Regions from separate parts of the Clostridium omnivorum genome, predicted to be linked through region 1. Evidence: riboswitches for the same ligand, from Rfam matches in the RefSeq annotation. Region 1 holds a riboswitch; each other region holds the start of a gene.
What was found. A riboswitch is a leader RNA that binds a small molecule or an ion and turns the genes downstream of it on or off. The one in region 1 is predicted to bind S-adenosylmethionine.
Positions count from the first base shown of each region.

Region 1 (6,504 bases):
AAACTTTAGTTTCCATATATTGTTCATATTATTACCTCTTTCGTTTTTTGTAAATTTAAGTACTACTATTATGTGAAAAAAAGCTAAAATTTATTATTACATAAATTTACTACGCAACAAAAATACCCGCATAGCAGCGGGTATTTGTTTAATTAAGCTCTACTATAACAAAGTTAAGTTTCTAAAGTAATTCCTTAATGGCTTCTACTTTATTAAGTCTTTCCCATGGAAGATCAACGTCTGTTCTTCCAAAATGTCCATATGCAGCTGTTTGTTTGTAGATTGGTCTTCTTAAATCAAGATCTCTAATAATTGCAGCTGGTCTTAGGTCAAATACCTTATTAATTATTTCAACTATCTTGTCATCTGAAACTTTTCCAGTTCCAAAAGTATCAACTTCAACTGAAACCGGCTTAGCAACACCTATAGCATATGCTAATTCAATCTCAAGTTTATCTGCAACACCAGCAGCTACAAGGTTTTTTGCAACCCATCTTGAAGCATAAGCTGCAGATCTATCAACCTTAGTTGGATCCTTTCCTGAGAAAGCTCCACCACCATGTCTTCCATACCCACCGTATGTATCTACGATTATTTTTCTTCCTGTTAATCCAGAATCTCCTTGTGGACCACCTATAACAAATCTTCCTGTAGGATTTATATAGTACTTAGTATTTTCATCTAAAAGCTCTGCTGGAACTATCTTTCTTATAACATGCTCAATCAAGTCTCTTTCAATAGTTTCGCGAGTTACATCTGGATTATGTTGAGTAGAAATAACTACAGTATCTATTCTTACTGCTTTGTCATCTTCATATTCAACAGTAACCTGTGTTTTTCCATCTGGTCTTAGATAATCTAATGTACCATTTTTTCTAACTTCACTTAATCTTCTTGCTAATTTGTGGGCCATAGATATAGCAAGTGGCATATATTCTGGAGTTTCATTTGTTGCAAATCCAAACATCATTCCTTGGTCTCCAGCACCAATTGCTTCAATTTTATCCATATTACCTTTTTTTGATTCAAGCGCTTCGTTAACCCCCATAGCTATATCACCAGATTGCTCATCTATAGATGTTAATATTGCACATGTATCACAGTCAAAACCAAATTTTGCTCTTGTATAGCCAATGTCCTCAATTGTCTTTCTAACAACCTTTGGAATATCAACATAACAATTAGTTGATATTTCTCCCATTACTAGCACCATACCAGTTGTTACTGCTGTTTCACAAGCAACTCTAGCATTTGGATCTTGAGCTAGTATAGCATCTAACACAGAGTCAGAAATTTGGTCGCATATTTTATCTGGATGTCCTTCTGTAACTGATTCAGATGTAAATAATCTTCTCATTTTGTATCTCCTTTCACAATATAAAAATAGAAAAACCTCTTCTACAAGAAGAGGAATGTTGTAAATCACATCCTCCTATCTTGCAGCAATAAACTGCGGAATTGGCACCATAGTGTTTTAATACACCGGTTGCCGGGTTTCATAGGGCCGTTTCCCTCCACCTCTCTGGATAAGAGCATAACATAAAGTATTAAATTCTAAATCATAATAGCATAGTGTTTCATTACTGTCAACACCTATAATTCAAGGAAAGCAATAAAATTCATGTGATTTTCCAAATTCTTTTATTAAATTCCTAATTTTTTTATTTCATATAATATATCAATAAAAACTATTTTTTCAAATATGTATGGACATTAAAAAAAACACCTTTCAGTGTTTTTATGGTGGAGGAGAGTGGATTCGAACCACTGAAGACGTCAGCCAACAGATTTACAGTCTGCCCCCTTTAGCCACTCGGGAACTCCTCCATACTGGAGCTGGCAATAGGAATCGAACCTACAACCTGCTGATTACAAGTCAGCTGCTCTACCGTTGAGCCATGCCAGCATGATATTATTTAGTTTTATGTGGTGGGCACAACAGGGATCGAACCTGTGACCCTCTGCTTGTAAGGCAGATGCTCTCCCAGCTGAGCTATGCGCCCACATTAATTTTTATGGTGGAGGAGAGTGGATTCGAACCACTGAAGACGTCAGCCAACAGATTTACAGTCTGCCCCCTTTAGCCACTCGGGAACTCCTCCATATTGGAGCTGGCAATAGGAATCGAACCTACAACCTGCTGATTACAAGTCAGCTGCTCTACCGTTGAGCCATGCCAGCAATATATTTGATTTTGTCTTAGGCACCGGAGCGCCACTGACAAGGAATAGTATACCTTCATATTGATTTCATTTCAACTATCGCAATACGGCAATATAAAAAACCTTCTCTCTCAAACTCTCAATTATTATGTTTTTCTTCCTCTTACATATCAAACCTTCATTTATTTTAATGTATTTAAACATTATCATTACTATAATAGTCAGCAAATTCACAATTCATGAAACATCTTATGAAAATAAGCTTTAAAGCAATCTTTTAATAGCGCTACTTTTTTTCAACTACTTCCATATTTAAAAACTTTCCTGCTACCTCTTTAATTTTTTCGTAATCCTTGTCGGAAAGCCTATCTCTAAGAAGTTTAACAGCATCAATTACTCCCTGCTCACCATCTTCATTATTTATATATTTGTTAATCTTTTCATAGTCGGATGGCGATAATTTTCTAGCAACAGATAATATTTTTTGCTTATCCGATAAGGTTAATTTATCTTTTATTTCTTCCCTAGATACTTTAAATACTTGGGTATCAGTTTTATCTCCATTATCCACAGACGTGTCAGTTTTATCTCCACCATCTATTGACGTACTATTTTTAGTATCCTTCTCTTTTGATACTTCTTTACTTATTTCCTTTTTAGTATTATTATTCTGTGCATATTTATCATTATAGTAATTTTTCATATCTTCAACTTGACTTTCATGAAGTGCATTTATCTTACTTTTCTTTGCTTCTTCAGAAAGAACTATACCATATTTACTTGAAGCCTTACTATTTTTAGACCCATTACTTTTGTTATTATTATTTTTAATCGGTATCTCTACCTTACCCGTATTAACATCCTTAACCTTTATTTCGGAACTTTGTACTACATCTTTATATGTTACCTTTTGGTTTACTTTATCTCCATTACCTTTTGATAAGAAATTTATTTTTTTTATATTATCTAACAAGCTAATTTTTGTCTCTCTAATGCCTTCTATAGTAAAAACCTCAGGTTTTATCATAGCTGTAACTGTTATAATAGTACAGAATATAATAACTACTGACATTTTAGATTTACTCATAAAAAAACCTCCCTATATACAGGTTATAATTCAAAGCTTTTATAACTTTCTTTCTTTTATACCTATTTCCATTATTGACATATTTTTATAAATTATACTTAATATTTCATACACTGCACTCATATATATTAATGAGGAGGTGTATAACTTGAGTAAAATTAAGGCCAATTATTTGAACCCTTTAGCTTACTATGAAATAGCTTATTTCCTAAAGGATTTTTACAATGAAAACACTGTAATCGTATGTATAGGTACAGATAGATGTATAGGTGATTGTCTAGGCCCTCTTGTAGGCACCATGCTTAAAGAAAGTAGTTTTCCCTTCCCTATCTACGGGACAATTTCTGAACCTATACATGCTTTGAATATTGATAGAAGATTAATAGAAATTAAAAGCTTGCATCCAAAAGCTAGCATTATTGGAATTGATGCCTGCCTTGGTGATACTAACAGTATTGGTGAAATTCAAGCTCGTGATTATCCTATCCACCCTGGCAAAGGGGTAGGAAAATCCTTACCTGATGTTGGTGATGCTTCAATTATAGGGATTGTTGACTCGAGTGAAAGCACAGAACTTTTTACGAATAGAAATATAAGACTTGATTTAATAATGAGCATATCCAAAGTTATAACTCATTCAATTGTTCATGCTTATTATCTTTATTCCACAAATAAATAGTAGGCTCTACAAACTGTAGAGCCTACTAATATAATTTTATTTGTCTATCATACTGATGTCATATCCGTTGTAGCTAATATCAATTTTATCTATGTAATCCAATACCTTGCCTGTACCTCTTGCAACGCAAGAAACTGCTTCATCAGCTATACGTACAGGTACCATGGTGACTTCCTCAATTAGTTTATCTAAACCGTTCAGAAGAGCTCCTCCGCCTGTCATAATAATACCTTTATCAGCTATATCTGCTGCCAGTTCTGGAGGAGTTTTTTCTAATACTGAACGAGTACAATCGGCAATGGCATTAACAGTATCTTTTAATGCTTCTCTCATTTCCTCTGAGGATACCGTAATATTTTTAGGAAGACCTGTAATAAGATCCCTTCCTCTAACTTCCATAAACACTTCAACATCTCTTTTATAAGCTGATCCTATATTTATCTTTAAATCCTCTGCAGTTCTTTCACCAATCATTAGTTTATGCTTTTTCCTAATAAACCTAACAATTGCTTCGTCGAACTTGTCTCCTGCAGTTTTAATAGAAGCTCTAACTACAATTCCACCCAAGGAGATTACTGCAATGTCTGTAGTTCCTCCTCCGATATCTATTACCATATTTCCGCTTGCTCCGGTTATATCAAGATCTGCTCCAATTGCTGCTGCTAAAGGTTCTTCAATAAGATAAACCTTTCTTGCTCCAGCATTAGTTGCAGCATCTCTAACTGCTCTTTTTTCAACTTCTGTAGCCTTACATGGGACACATATTACTACGCTTGGTGCAGACATTCTTCTTTTACCACAGGCCTTTTTTATAAAATGCTTAAGCATAGTTTCAGTAATATCATAATCTGATATAACACCATCCCTTAATGGACGGATTGCTACAATGTTTCCTGGCGTTCTACCTATCATCTGCCAAGCTTCCGCACCAACAGCCCTCACTTTATTGTTAGCCTTGTCTATTGCCACAACTGATGGCTCGTTTAATATTACTCCTTTGCCTTTTATATATACAAGCACAGTGGCTGTTCCTAAATCTATTCCCATATCTGTTCCTACACTAAAAAAACACATTCCTATACACACTCTCCTGCTCTTTGGTGATTGATTTCACATATTGGTAAAAATTGTTTAAATATGAAACAACTTGTCACTCTTTTAATTATAATAGGAATGTATTTAACCTTCAATAGCTTTATACTTTAATTTTGTAGCTTTTCCACCTCTAATGTGCCTTTCTGCCTTGTTGTAGTCTAGAATATGCTTAGCTTCATCTGCAATTTGAGGATTTATTTTAGGTAACCTCTCCGTCATATCCTTGTGTATAGTACTTTTACTTACTCCAAATACTTTTGCTGTTTTTCTTATTGTAGCTTTTGAACGAATAATATAATTTGCTACCTCTAGCACTCTTTCTTCAATGTAGTCTTTCAAAGTGCTACCTCCTTAATCCTTCTATATTTATAAATATGCTATTTTGCATTTTTAAATTACATTCATCAGCCATTTTCCGATGAATATTTCGGAAAATGGCTAACTTTTAATATTAGTATTTTATATACTTGGATGGATCTACGTAATCATTACCTTTCATTACAGCAAAGTGTAAATGATCACCGTATTTTTCATAGGCAGCTCTTACTGTAGTCTTTCCAACTTTACCAATTTGAGCACCTTTTTTAACTTGTTGACCTTTTGTAACTGAAACCTTTGAATCTAAATTGGAGTAAACACTCTTCAATCCATTTTGATGATTGATTATTACTTGCATACCATCTTGTGTACTATTGTTTACTTCTTCAACCTTACCATCCATAACAGCTACTACAGGTTTTCCCACTTCAGCCTTAATATCCATTCCGAAGTTTGGTCTCCATTTTTCAGTGGTATCCCACCATACTGGCGTATCTGAATAAGCTCTTGCCAGTGTACCCACTACAGGCTTTACAAAGCTAGTATCAACAGTTTTAGAAACTTGCTGTACTGCATTTTTTCCATCTTTTTGTACAGTAATACCAGCGGTTCCTGATGTTTTAACCTGAAGTGCTCCAGGATGCTCTGTAGATGATTCATCTGTTAGCTTAGCTACATCAGTAGTCTTATCTTGTTGTGCCTCTTGAGCTACAGGCTGCTTCTTAACTGCTTTTGAATTTCTTGTAGTTACTGCAGCTACAGTTGCAACTATGCAGAGACAAACAAATAAGATTACGTAGAAACCCTCCTTCTTAAAAAAGTTTGATGACTTGCTGAATAGTTTTTTGTCCATACAAACACCTCCTTTTTGTAGTTTGTCCAGAGGATAGTAAAAAATACATATTTTATGAAATTTTATTACTTCTTTTTTCCTTTTTTTCTGACAAATTATGTTATATATTTATAAATTAAAAATGACATGAGTGAAACTCATGTCATTTTTTGCCACATATATATCCTGCGCATAATAATATCATTTATCATAATTATTTTCTATAAAACTATTTAACGGATTTATAACTTTCAATTTTTACACCTTGGTAATAATGCGTGAGTATTTCATCGCACTTGCTTCCCTGTTTAGCCATAGCACCTGCTCCCCA
Region 1 covers NZ_BRXR01000001.1:847,714-854,217, forward strand. The annotation lists gene bsdE14_RS03880 (hypothetical protein) at 1-27, opposite strand, end outside; gene metK (methionine adenosyltransferase) at 182-1,357, opposite strand; SAM riboswitch class I at 1,430-1,533, opposite strand; tRNA gene bsdE14_RS03890 (tRNA-Tyr) at 1,742-1,827, opposite strand; tRNA gene bsdE14_RS03895 (tRNA-Thr) at 1,832-1,906, opposite strand; tRNA gene bsdE14_RS03900 (tRNA-Val) at 1,928-2,003, opposite strand; tRNA gene bsdE14_RS03905 (tRNA-Tyr) at 2,017-2,102, opposite strand; tRNA gene bsdE14_RS03910 (tRNA-Thr) at 2,107-2,181, opposite strand; gene bsdE14_RS03915 (hypothetical protein) at 2,449-3,249, opposite strand; gene yyaC (spore protease YyaC) at 3,398-3,928, shown strand; gene bsdE14_RS03925 (rod shape-determining protein) at 3,965-5,002, opposite strand; gene spoIIID (sporulation transcriptional regulator SpoIIID) at 5,108-5,362, opposite strand; gene bsdE14_RS03935 (M23 family metallopeptidase) at 5,475-6,194, opposite strand; gene spoIID (stage II sporulation protein D) at 6,403-6,504, opposite strand, start outside.

Region 2 (6,504 bases), 1.6 Mb from region 1:
AAAAAGTGTACAGGACTGCCTTTTTGGTGCTTAAAGACTATCAGTACGCAGAGGATGTTGTGCAGGAAACATTTATGCAAGTATATTTAAAGCTTGATAAACTTTCAAATCCTGTGGCCTTTGATAAATGGCTTTACAGAATAACTATGAATTTATGTATAGAAGTCATTAGAAAGCATAAGAAAATTTCCTTAGAAGCTTCTAAGGAAGATTTAGATGTAGATAGAGAAAATTTAGTTATCGATATGAATGCGCCTGAGAGCAAATTAATTGAAAAGGAACAGCAGAAGAGTATATTGAAATGTATTTCGGAGCTTCCCGTTAAGCATAGGGCTGTTTTAATTTTATACTATTATAATGACTTTGATGTAAAAGAAATTGCTGAAATTTTAGGATCAATGGAGGGAACAGTTAAATCAAGATTATTTTATGGAAGAAGACTCCTCAAAGAAGCCTTAAAGGCAGAGGGACTGGATATGCCAGAAAACACTGATGGAGGTGTTATGTATGGGAATTGATAACATTATAAGAAAAAGTTTAGAGGATAGTGTGGACAATTTAGACTTGCCTGTGGAAAAGTATGAAGAAATGTTTGAACATATTACTAGTCAGGAGAGAGCTATAAAACGGAGTTTTATTAAAAGTTTATTACAGAGAGTAAATATATTATTTAGGAGAATTAATTATAAAGAAGCTATAGGAGTTGCAGCTTTTGTGATGGTGCTTATTTTAGTACCAACTGTTGTTAAGTATAGTAGAAGCAAGGATATTAATGCAGCTATAGATAAAGATAAGGCTATTAGCAGCGAAAAAAGTGTAAAAGGCTATGATTTTTCAAGGCAGTTAGAGCTGTTAGTGTCTGATATTATTCCTAGGAATAGAGAAATAATTAAAGATGAAAATCAAATAAAAGAGAAGGTGCCATTTCCTATAGAATATCCTAAGTTTATACCGGAAGGTTACAAGTTAGCTAACACAGATATGGAAATTAACGAGGATTATATAGGGAAAATATATAGTGTAGGGCTTGTGTACAAAACAGCATCAAATAATACCTTTATGATAATGCAGATTACTGAAACAGGTAAGCCTGGTGATATTGATAAGTACGAAAAAATAAGTATTAATGGAGTGGATGCATATCTGTATGATCCGAAAATAAAAAACGGAAATATGCAGCTAATGCTTTGGAAGAATGGAAAGTATTACAATGTGATCTCTGATAGTATAGGAAAGGATAATATTATAAATATAGCTAAGTCTTTAGATTTTAATCTTCAGGGAGACACTAGAAAAAGTTATCGAAATGGAACATTTGAGTACTTTGAATATAATGATAGTACGAAAAAGATGGTGCCCTTTACAGTTGATTATCCTAAATATACTCCAAATGGCTTTAAGATACATAATACACAGATAATGCAGCTGAAAAAAGAAGACAAAGTACTCACTATCGCAAGGGAAAATTACAACAATGGAACGGGGAGCATGATAACTATAAGCGAAACTGATGATAAGAGTAAGTTTCAAAATATTACTGGAAAATTCAAAAAGGAAACTATTGATGGAATAGATGGCTGGTACCGTGAAGATATAGAGGACAAGAATAAAATCATACAAATAATATTTTGGGAAAATGAAAAACTCTACTGTGTAAAAGGAAGTAATGTTACAAAGGAAGAGCTAATAAAAGTGGCTAAGTCATTGTAATAAACCCTTGAATATAGACAAATGGCAATAAGAGGATGCTTCAAAACTACATTAAAGTAGTTTTGAAGCATCTCCTTTTTTACACCTTTCAAATTCAGACTTAATCTCCATTAATTTATCTCCATCAGTTAATAGCTTAAGTCCTGTTAGAGCTAGAGCCTTTGCAGCAAGAATTAAGGCATCATCAGCTTCAGTGGATTTTGCTGCAGCACAGAACTCCTTAGTATGCCCTACTAAATTACTTGGACCAATCCTTATATATGGGTGAATTGTTGGAACTACCTGGCTTATGTTGCCTGCGTCTGTAGAGCCTAAGCCCTTAGAGGTTTTACTAGGTACTTCTATCCCAAGTGTTTTCATACTATCTACAAAAACTTCATCGAATTTAGTATTAATCAGCAAGTCATCTACCTTATTTTGAAAGGATATTATATTAACCTTTGCCCCGGTGGCTAAAGCAGCGCCGCTGGCAATATTTTTAACCTTTTCAGTTACTTCGTCACAACCTTTTCTTGTAGAAGCCCTTATGAAGAATCTTGCTTTAGAGTATTCAGGTACTATATTGGGTGCATCTCCCCCGTGGGTAATAATACCGTGAATTCGTACATCGCTAGGTAGGTGCTGTCTTAATGCATTTATTCCGTTAAATAGAGAAATCACTGCATCTAAGGCGTTAATACCTTCTTCAGGACAAGCAGCCGCATGAGCTGGCCTTCCAATAAACTCAAAGTCTAATGGATCTACAGCAAGGGAGGTTCCAGTTACTGAAGTTTGATTTGAAGGGTGAATCATCATACAGGCATCGATGCCTTGAAGCAGGTTATGCTTTACAAAGCTTCCTTTTGCGCTGCCGTTTTCTCCTCCTTCTTCAGCTGGTGTGCCTAAAACAACTATTTCTCCACCGATTTCATCAATAACTTTGGACAGAGCTATAGCAGAGGCTATACTGGTAGTGCCTATTATATTATGACCACAAGCATGACCCAGATTTGGAAGAGCATCATATTCTGCCAAATAACCTATAACAGGTCCAGTGATTTTTGAAGACTTTTTTCGAGCAATAAAAGCAGTAGCATGGCCAGCCACAGCTCTTTCAATGGCAAAGCCATAGCTTTCTAAGGTGTCTGAAAGCAGCTTAGAAGCAAAAAACTCCTGATTTCCTATTTCAGGTCTCTCATGTATTTGATGACTTATCGCTAGGTATTCTTCTTTTTCATCTTCTATGGATGATATAATTCTATCCTTCAGGTTTTCAAAATGATTCATGTTAATTCCTCCTCAATAAAAAAACCTCTTCACATAAAGAAGAGGTCCTTATCAACAAGGATAGTTCCTCTTCTTATCTCTCAAGAATAATCTTGTTGGACTTGGCACAGTATTCTTAAAAGAACCCGCTGCCGAGGTTTCAAAGGGCCATTCCCTCCACCTCTCTTGATAAGAAGGGTTTATTCAGTTATTTAAAAACTATAATAAAACCTGAAAGAGGTATTGTCAATAGATTTTTTTCATATAATTATATATAAAAATTTTTCCTTTTTTTATGTTGACAATAATAAAAATACCTCGTATAATGAATTTCAAGCAATCCGGAATTGCAAAAAAACGAAAATTTAATAAAAATCCTTATCAAGAGAAGCTGAGGGACTGGCCCGAAGAAGCTTCAGCAACCACATGTTTCATTCGCATGCAAGGTGCTAAATCCAGCAGAATTAAGTTCTGAAAGATGAGGGAAGGTGCAAGTTTTGAATCAAACCCTTCCATGGGTTTTTTTTATGCACTAAACCCCTTCTTTCTGAAGGGTTTTTTTATTTCAAGGATGGTATTTTTAGAATACTTGGTATACTGTTATGAACTAATAAGAAGGGGGTATGGTTATGATTTGGCTTAAGGACATCAGCAAGGTTTATTCAAGTAGAGAGCAGAGGGTAGAAGCACTTAAGAATGTTAATTTACATATTGAAAAAGGGAAAATATATGGGATTATTGGATTTAGCGGGGCTGGGAAAAGTACTCTTATTCGCTGTATAAACTTGCTAGAAAAGCCAACTAAGGGTCAGGTTACGGTAAATGGTAAAGAACTTACAAGCCTTACCCCGAGAGAGCTTAGGAAAACAAGGGAAAAGATAGGAATGATATTTCAGCACTTCAACCTAATGAAATCAAGGACTGTTTATCAAAACATTGCTTATCCGTTAAAGAGAAAAAAGCTTGAAAAGTCTGTAGAAAGAGAAAAGGTAATGAAGCTGCTTGAACTTGTTGGGCTTACCGATAAGGTTAATGCTTATCCGTCACAGCTCAGCGGGGGTCAAAAGCAGAGAGTGGCTATAGCGAGAGCATTGGCTAATGAGCCTGAGGTGCTTTTATGTGATGAAGCAACTTCAGCACTAGATCCTCAGACCACTCAATCTATTCTTAGACTTTTGAAGGAAATCAATAAAAAACTAAATTTAACCATAGTAATTATTACTCATCAAATGGAGGTAGTTAAAGAAATCTGCCACAAGATAGCTGTTATGGATTCAGGAAAAGTGGTAGAAGAAGGGGATATTATTCAGATCTTTTCTAGTCCAAAAGCTGAAATAACTAAAGAGTTTGTTTCTACAGTATTCCATTATGATAAAATTTATGAGTTTTTGGGGCAAAAAGAATTCGTTGATGTAATAACTGAAGGGGAGGCTATATTAAAGATTTCTTTTATAGGTGAAAAAACTGGTCAGGCATTTATATCGAAAATATCAAGAAAATATAATGTAGATGCCAGCATCTTGTTTGGAAATATTGAAATAGTACAGGATGTACCTATTGGAAATCTTATAGTTAAATTTAGCGGCAGCAAGGAAGGAATAGTAAAGTCAATTGCTTATCTAGAAGAAAATAATATTCATGCGGAGGTGATTAGAAATGCTACACCATCTTTATACCTTTATGCCCAATGTGGTAGAACTCTTTCCTGATATGATAAAAGCTACTTTAGAAACGCTGCTTATGGTATTTATAGCAGGTAGCATTTCTACCTTGATTGGTATTCCTATTGGAGTAACATTAGTAGTTACAAGGCCAGGACATATACTTGAAAATAAGATTATCTATAATTTAGTTGGTAAGATAATTAATGTATTCAGATCTATTCCTTTTGTGATTCTACTTGCAGCAATAATTCCTTTAACCAGATTAATTGTTGGAACTACTATCGGGATGAAGGGGGCATTAGTTCCACTTGTTTTTGGTTCAACACCTTTTGTAGCGAGACAAATTGAATCGGCATTATTAGATATTGATAGGGGAGTGATTGAAGCAGCACAGGCTATGGGCTCCAGTCCCTTTGAAATAATTTACAGAGTACTGCTAAGAGAAGGGCTTCCAGGGATAATATACGCTTTAACAATTACAACTGTAAGCCTTATAGGCTTTTCAGCTATGGCAGGAACTGTTGGAGGAGGAGGTCTTGGAGACTTTGCAATTAGGTACGGCTACCAGTATTTCAAGACTGATGTTATGGTAGCAACAATTATTATACTTCTAATTATAGTAACGGGAATTCAAAGCATTGGAGAATTTTTATTAAAAAAGTTAAGTCATTAGAAGTAAGGGCGATTAAAGGTATAAATGACCTTTAACGGGTAACTTGTCCATAAGAATCGGCACGAATAGATTACCCCGTGTTTTCGACTGAAAGGAGAAAAAAATTATGAAAATAAAAAGATTAACAACCTTAATTTTAGGAATTCTATTTACAGCTTCAGCTTTAGTTGGCTGTGGAAATACAAAAACAAGCACTATTTCAAGTAATGCTGGTTCAGCAAAAAAGCAAGAAATAAAATTGGGAATAACAGGTGATGACCATAAGATATGGGACAATGTAAAGGAAAGGCTGGCAAAGGAAAATATTGATTTAAAAATAGTAAGCTTTAGTGATTATGTAAGGCCGAATATGGCATTAAATGATGGAGAGATAGATGCAAATGCTTTTCAGACAGTGGCATATTTTGAAAAGTTTAAAGCAGATCATAAGCTGGACCTCACTTCACTAGGATATACTATATTGGCCCCTATGGGCATATATTCTAGCAGCTTAAAGAATATAAAGGACTTAAATGATGGAGCAAAGGTGGCTATACCTAATGATGCAACAAATGGTGGAAGAGCATTACTATTACTTCAGGATGCAGGTTTCATTAAATTAAAGGATGGAGCGGGTATCACACCAACGGTGAAGGATATAGCAGAAAATCCTAAAAATCTTAAGATTGTGGAGCTAGTAGCCACACAAATTCCTAGGTCAATAAAGGATGTGGATGCTGCAGCAATCAATAATGGAGTAGCTGTTGAGGCAGGTTATTCACCACTTAAGGATTCTATATATATAGAAGATGTAAAGAAGGACAGTGCAAAGAATTACTTTAATATAATTGCAGTAAAGACAAAAGATAAAGACAACGCTGCCTTAAAGAAGCTTATCCAGGTTTATCAAAGCGAAGAAACTAAAAAGCTTATTGAAGAAACCTATAAGGGTTCATCAATACCCGCATTTTAATTGAAATAGAGAGCAAAGGGTAACTGCAATATTTAATTGCAAGCTATCTTAGAAAATAAAAATTATTATATATTTTGCTAATAAAGGAATTGGAAAAGTTTTGTAGAAACTACATATAATTATAGTAGGAGTCTGGCAGCTTCTAAAGTATGATTACTTTGCTTAGCTGCTGCCTTCAATAATTATAAGGAGAAATGATATGAGCGGAATAGTAATAATTTTTATGGTGATTGTCTTTATAGCTTTGTTTTCTGGAGCTA
Region 2 covers NZ_BRXR01000001.1:2,445,399-2,451,902, forward strand. The annotation lists gene bsdE14_RS11710 (RNA polymerase sigma factor) at 1-518, shown strand, start outside; gene bsdE14_RS11715 (DUF4367 domain-containing protein) at 508-1,710, shown strand; gene bsdE14_RS11720 (M20 family metallopeptidase) at 1,762-2,976, opposite strand; SAM riboswitch class I at 3,047-3,151, opposite strand; SAM riboswitch class I at 3,331-3,440, shown strand; gene bsdE14_RS11725 (methionine ABC transporter ATP-binding protein) at 3,585-4,664, shown strand; gene bsdE14_RS11730 (methionine ABC transporter permease) at 4,612-5,292, shown strand; gene bsdE14_RS11735 (MetQ/NlpA family ABC transporter substrate-binding protein) at 5,399-6,244, shown strand; gene bsdE14_RS11740 (hypothetical protein) at 6,444-6,504, shown strand, end outside.
Region 2: linked by a shared signal. The riboswitch ahead of bsdE14_RS11720 (M20 family metallopeptidase) and the one ahead of metK (methionine adenosyltransferase) in region 1 are both predicted to bind S-adenosylmethionine.

Region 3 (6,504 bases), 630 kb from region 1:
TTAGAAGAAGGAGGGGATTTTTATGACAAAAGGAAGGGTGCATTCAATAGAAAGTATGGGGCTTGTTGATGGACCAGGAGTTAGAACTGTAGTGTTTTTGCAAGGCTGTAAACTTAGGTGTGCATATTGCCATAATCCTGATACTTGGGGAACAGAAGGCGGTACTGAAATGACTTCTGAGGAACTATTAAAAAAGATTCTTAGATTTAAACCATACTTCGAGAGATCAGGAGGGGGAGTGACCTTCTCTGGAGGAGATCCCTTACTTCAACCTGAATTTTTACTAGAAATGTTAAAGTTGTGTAAGAAGATGGGAATACACACTACAATAGATACTGCTGGTTATGGATTTAGCGAATATTATGATGAAATTTTAAAATATACGGACTTAGTTCTTTTAGACATAAAGCACGTGGATGATGAAGGGTATAAAAGCCTAACTGGTCGCTCTAAAAGAGGTCTAGACGAATTTATGAAAGCTCTAGAAAGAGCTAGTACTAAAGTATGGGTAAGGCACGTTGTTGTTCCTGGAATAACAGATTCAAAAGAGCATATTGAAAAACTTGAAGAAATAATTAAAAAAATCAATAATGTAGAGAAAATAGAGCTTCTTCCATACCATACTCTTGGTATTCATAAATATGAGAAACTAGGGATTCCATACAGACTTAAAGATGTAGAACCTATGGATAAAAAACAAACTAGAAAATTAGAAAAGATTATAATTGAAAAAATAAAAATTGCATGATATGTATAAAAAACTTTCAAAAAGCTATTGACATTGAACTAGCTACTATGTATAATATTAATCAATACATGGTTATTAATTAAAAATTACTACAAAAGCAAAATTTAATATTTATCGTACTTATCACGAGAGGTGGAGGGACTGGCCCGATGAAGCCCGGCAACCGGTATTGCTTTTAGCAATACAAAGGTGCCAATTCCTGCAGCGTAAGCTGAGAGATAAGGAGAACACTAGGCGTATTTTTACCCGAGGGTTTTCCTCGGGTTTTTCTTTTGTGAAAAAATATGCAGGAACAGCATATCGATGTGTCATTTTAGTATTTATTTATGCAACCGGTTGCGTACATAATTGCGCTTTATAAGGAGGTAACTGAATGCTTGAAGTTAAAAATGTAAGTAAAGCCTTTGGTAAGAATCTAGTCTTACATGATGTAACATTAAAAGTTAATGAAGGGGAGATTTTTGGAATAGTTGGACATAGTGGTGCTGGTAAGTCGACTTTACTTAGATGTCTCAATGGTCTTGAAGCTTATGATAGTGGAAATATTGAAGTTATGGGAAGGGAAGTAAAAACACTTAGTTCAAGGGAGATAAGACTGCTTAGGAAAGATTTAGGGATGATTTTTCAAGGATTTAATTTGCTTAAGAGGAAAAATGTCTTTGAAAATATTGCACTTCCTCTTGAAGTTTGGGGATATGGAAAAGCTGAAATAAATAACAAGGTGAGCAATTTACTCCAGTTAGTTGGACTTGAAGATAAAAGAAATAGCTTTCCTAGTGAATTAAGTGGAGGACAAAAACAAAGAGTAGCGATAGCTAGAGCTTTAGCACTTGAGCCAAAGGTTTTGCTATGTGACGAAGCTACTTCAGCATTAGATCCTAAAACAACAAAGTCTATACTTCAGCTTCTAAAAGAAATTAATGAAAAATTGAAATTAACTATTATTATTGTTACTCATCAGATGGAAGTAATAAAGGAAATATGCTCAAATGTGGCTTTAATGGAAGGTGGCGAAGTAAAAGCAATAGGCGAAGTAGAAAAATTATTTCTAAAGCCTACCTATGAACTAAAAGATCTTATGGGAGAAGAGGAAGTGCTGCCATTCAGTGGAATAAACATAAAGGTTTTCTTCTCAAAAGAGATTAGTCAAAACAGCTTAATCACTTCCATGGCTAGAAGTCTTGATATAGACTTTTCTATTGTATGGGGAAAACTTGAAAAATTTAGAGAAGATGTTTTAGGCAGTTTAGTTATTAATGTTTCCGAGGAAAATAGTAGCGCCATAATAGAATACCTTAACAGCAAGTCCATAGGATGGGAGGTAATAAAAAATGACATTTAGTGAAATATTTCAAGAAATTTTACTGCCAGGGCTAGGGGATACACTATATATGGTTATAGTTTCAACAGTATTTGCTGTAATTTTAGGCTTTTTACCAGCAGTTATATTGGTAGTTACAGATAAAAAGGGGCTTAAGCCAAATAAAATTATAAATAGTACCTTAGATTTTATTATTAACCTATTACGTTCATTCCCTTTTATCATACTAATGATTGCAATTTTTCCGCTTACTAAATTAATTGCCGGTACTTCCATAGGGAAAAATGCAGCTATAGTTCCACTAACAATCGGGGCTGCTCCATTTGCAGCAAGAGTAATAGAGTCTGCACTGAAAGAAGTGGATCCGGGAATCATAGAAGCAGCAAAATCTTTCGGAGCTAGCACAACTCAGATAATTTTCAAAGTAATGATAAGAGAAGCTCTACCCTCTATAGTTTTAGGTATTACTCTAACTGTAATAAGTGTTATAGGGTACTCAGCTATGGCTGGGACAATAGGCGGAGGAGGTTTAGGGGATATAGCTGTAAGATATGGCTATCAAAGGTTTAAGACTGATATCATGATTTATACTGTTATTATATTAATAGTTGTAGTACAACTGTTTCAAAGCGTAGGTAATATTTTATATAAAAAATTAAATAAATAATCACTAGGGGGTATTAAAATGAAGAAATCAATAGCTTTAGTTCTATCAATAGTTTTAACTTTAGGTTTAGCCGGTTGTGCGGCTAAAAACGAAAGCACTTCTGCAAAGACAAGTGTGGGGAATGATAAAAAGGTTATAAAAGTTGGAGCTACTCCAGTTCCACATAAGGAAATTCTTGAACAGATAAAGCCAATACTTGAAAAGAAGGGATATACTTTAGAAATTAAGGAATTCACAGATTATGTTCAGCCTAATTTAGCACTTAACGATGGTGATTTGGATGCAAACTTCTTTCAACATATACCATATTTAAAGAAGAGTATAGAAGAAAAAAAATTAGATTTAGATTATACTGTTAAAGTTCATATAGAGCCAATGGGGCTATATTCAAAGAAGGTTACTAAGCTTGCTGATTTAAAGGAAGGTTCAACTATTGCTGTACCAAATGATCCTACAAATGAAGCAAGAGCTTTAAGAGTACTTGAAACTGCAGGATTAATAAAATTAAAGTCTGGAGATTTAGTAACTATTCTTGATATAACTGAAAATACAAAAAATATTAAATTTAAAGAATTAGAGGCAGCACAGCTTCCTAGAGTATTAAATGACTTAGATGCAGCTGTAATTAATACAAACTATGCTCTAGAAGCAAAGCTTAATCCGGCAAAAGACGCTATAGTTATTGAATCCAAAGATTCGCCATATGCAAATGTACTTGCTGTTAGAAAAAAGGATAAGGATAAGCCGTATATAAAAGCACTATCAGAAGCTTTGAACTCTCCTGAAGTTAAAAAGTTTATAGAAGAAAAATATAATGGAAATATAGTTCCAGCATTTTAATAGGTCAAGGTCTAGAATTAATCTAGACCTTGTTGCTATTTTATGGATTTCCTAAAAGCGCAGATTACAAGATATGCAAAAAATATTACAAAGATTCAACAAAAATGGTTATAATGAATTATAGAAACAATGGGCATTAACAGATAAATCTAATATTATAGTATTAAAGATATATATAGAAGGAGGGTACAATGGACAATATAGGAGCTTTTTTTGATATTGATGGAACTCTATATAGAGAAGGACTTATAGCAGAAATATTTAAAAAATTAGTAAAATATGAGATAATTGAACCTGAACGCTGGTATAATGAAGTGAGACCAGAATATCAAAGGTGGGATAAGAGACAGGGAAACTATGACAATTATTTGTTAAAGATGGCTGATATATATATTGAAGCAATTAAAGGCCTCCATAGCTCACAAGTTGAATTTATTGCAAAAAATGTAGTAGCACAAAAGGGAGATAGAGTATATACTTTTACAAGGGATAGAATACGTTGGCATAAAGAGCAGGGACACAAGATAATTACTATATCTGGAAGTCCGTTAGAATTGGTAAGGGAAATGGCTCTTAAGCATGGTTTTCATGATTATGAGGGTGCTATTTACAAAATGAATAAGGATATGGTATATACTGGAGAGGTTATTCCAATGTGGGATAGCAGTAGTAAACGAAATTCAGTATTAAAATTTGCAGAAAAGTATAAATTAGATTTAGAATATTGCTATGCTTATGGTGACACTTCTGGAGATTATTCAATGTTTGAACTTGTAGGGAATCCCATTTGTGTTAATCCTACTAAAGAATTGTTACAAAAGGTCATGTCCAATGAAACGGCTCGAAATAAAACAAATATAATTGTAGAACGTAAGGATGTAATATATAAGCTAACTTCTGATTGTATTCATATTGATTAGAAAAGAGTGGTACAGTGATAATTAGATACAACGATATAAAAATTGAAAATACAGATTCTTCTAACGCATTAAAAGCAGATTTAGATATAAATATTTATAAAAAGGCTATTTTTTTTGATTTAGAGCATTATGTTTATAAAAAACCAGTATGTATAGGAGTTTTTGGATGCTGTTATTTTGAGGAAAAGAATAGTACGATTAAAGTTACTCAATATATGATTGAAAATGGTACAGATGCCTTAGAAATTTTAAAGCTTGCTGAAAAATATTTTAAAGAAATGGCTATTAAAAATGAAAAAAAGTATATTGTTACATTTTCCGGGAATAACGATTTTACGGTAATTAATTATTTAATTAAAAAGTATGATATTGATTTAAATTTTGATGATTACTATGTAGGAATTGATTTACAAAAGGAATATGAGAAGATTACAAAAAAGTGTATTGGATTAAAAGCATTAGAAAAAGAATTTGGGATAGAAAGAGAAGGAGAACTAATAAGTGGTTCTAATCTAGCTAAAACTTTTAATAAGATTGTAAAGGATAAAGAATATTTTAAAAGAATGCCAGAAGAAAAAAAGGAGAAAATTCTCTTGTATAATGAACAAGATGTAGTAAATCTTTTTCATATATTTTTGAATTGGAATAAGGTGCTAAAAGAAAATATTGATCTAGTGGAAAAGTTGTGAAGCATTAATGATGCATCACAGCTTTTTTTATTATGCAAATAAATTTAGTAATATATTTTCTTAAGACTAATATAAATTAAGCAAAGAAGTATATATTAGCTCTATTTTTAAAATCCAAGCAGTGGAGGAGAAATAATGAAGTATGTAGGAAAAGAATTTAATCGAGCTGAGGGAAAGCTTAAAGCAGAAGGCACTCATAAGTATCCATCTGATATTAGGGAAAGTGATACTTTAATTCTTGGAGTAAAAAGATCTGAAGTGCCTCATGGTAATATTTTAAAAATAGACCTCGATAGGGCAAAGGCAGTGAAGGGTGTAATTGCTATTTTTACAGCTAAAGATATACCTGGAAGAAATAGGTATGGTATTGTACACAAGGATCAGGAAATACTTGTCGAAAAAAAAGTAAGATGTATTGGTGATCCAATATGTTTGGTAGTTGGAGAAAGTAAAAGAGCTGTTGAAGAAGCTATCAAAAATATAAGCATACAATATGAAATGCTTACAGTTGTTACAACTCCCTTTGAAGGGCTAAAAGAAAATGCTCCATTAATACATGAAAATGGTAACCTTCTTCACAAGATAGAAGTTACTAAAGGAGATGTAGAAAGAGCGTTTAAAGAAGCGGATATTGTAATTGAAAATAAGTATTACGTACCTTTTCAAGATCATATGCCATTAGAAACAGAAGCTGGATTTGGAAAGATTGATGAAGATGGTAAACTAGCAATTTGGGCTGGAACTCAGACTATTTATAGGGATATAGATGAAATATCCTACGCACTGGATATTCCTAAGGATCAAATAAGAGTTGCTGCACCGTTTTTTGGTGGTGGGTTTGGGAGAAAAGATGGAATAACTATTCAGCTCTTAATCGCTCTGGCGGTTATTAAGCTTAGAAGGCCAGTACGAATTTTTTTGGAAAGGTCAGAATCCATAAATTCAAGTTATCATAGACATGCTGCATTTATGAAATATAAAACTGCTGCTAAAAGTGATGGTACTATTACAGGCTGTGAGGCTGAGCTATATTTTGACAAAGGAGCTTACGCAAGTCTAGGAGCAGAAGTACTTAATCTGGCTGTTGAGCACTTTGCAGGTCCATATAAAATTGAGAACACAAGAGTAAATGGTTATGCGGTATACACAAATAATCCTATAGGTGGTGCGTTCAGAGGATTTGGTGTGCCTCAGGTTACTTTTGCTTTTGAGTCGCAAATGGATATAATTGCCGAAAAACTAAATATAACTACACTTGATATAAGAAAGAAAAATGTTATTCATCAATGGGATACCTCATGCATCGGACATACATTTAT
Region 3 covers NZ_BRXR01000001.1:219,536-226,039, reverse strand. The annotation lists gene pflA (pyruvate formate-lyase-activating protein) at 23-748, shown strand; SAM riboswitch class I at 866-973, shown strand; gene bsdE14_RS01050 (methionine ABC transporter ATP-binding protein) at 1,122-2,090, shown strand; gene bsdE14_RS01045 (methionine ABC transporter permease) at 2,080-2,736, shown strand; gene bsdE14_RS01040 (MetQ/NlpA family ABC transporter substrate-binding protein) at 2,755-3,576, shown strand; gene bsdE14_RS01035 (HAD-IB family hydrolase) at 3,768-4,496, shown strand; gene bsdE14_RS01030 (ribonuclease H-like domain-containing protein) at 4,511-5,185, shown strand; gene bsdE14_RS01025 (xanthine dehydrogenase family protein molybdopterin-binding subunit) at 5,321-6,504, shown strand, end outside.
Region 3: linked by a shared signal. The riboswitch ahead of bsdE14_RS01050 (methionine ABC transporter ATP-binding protein) and the one ahead of metK (methionine adenosyltransferase) in region 1 are both predicted to bind S-adenosylmethionine.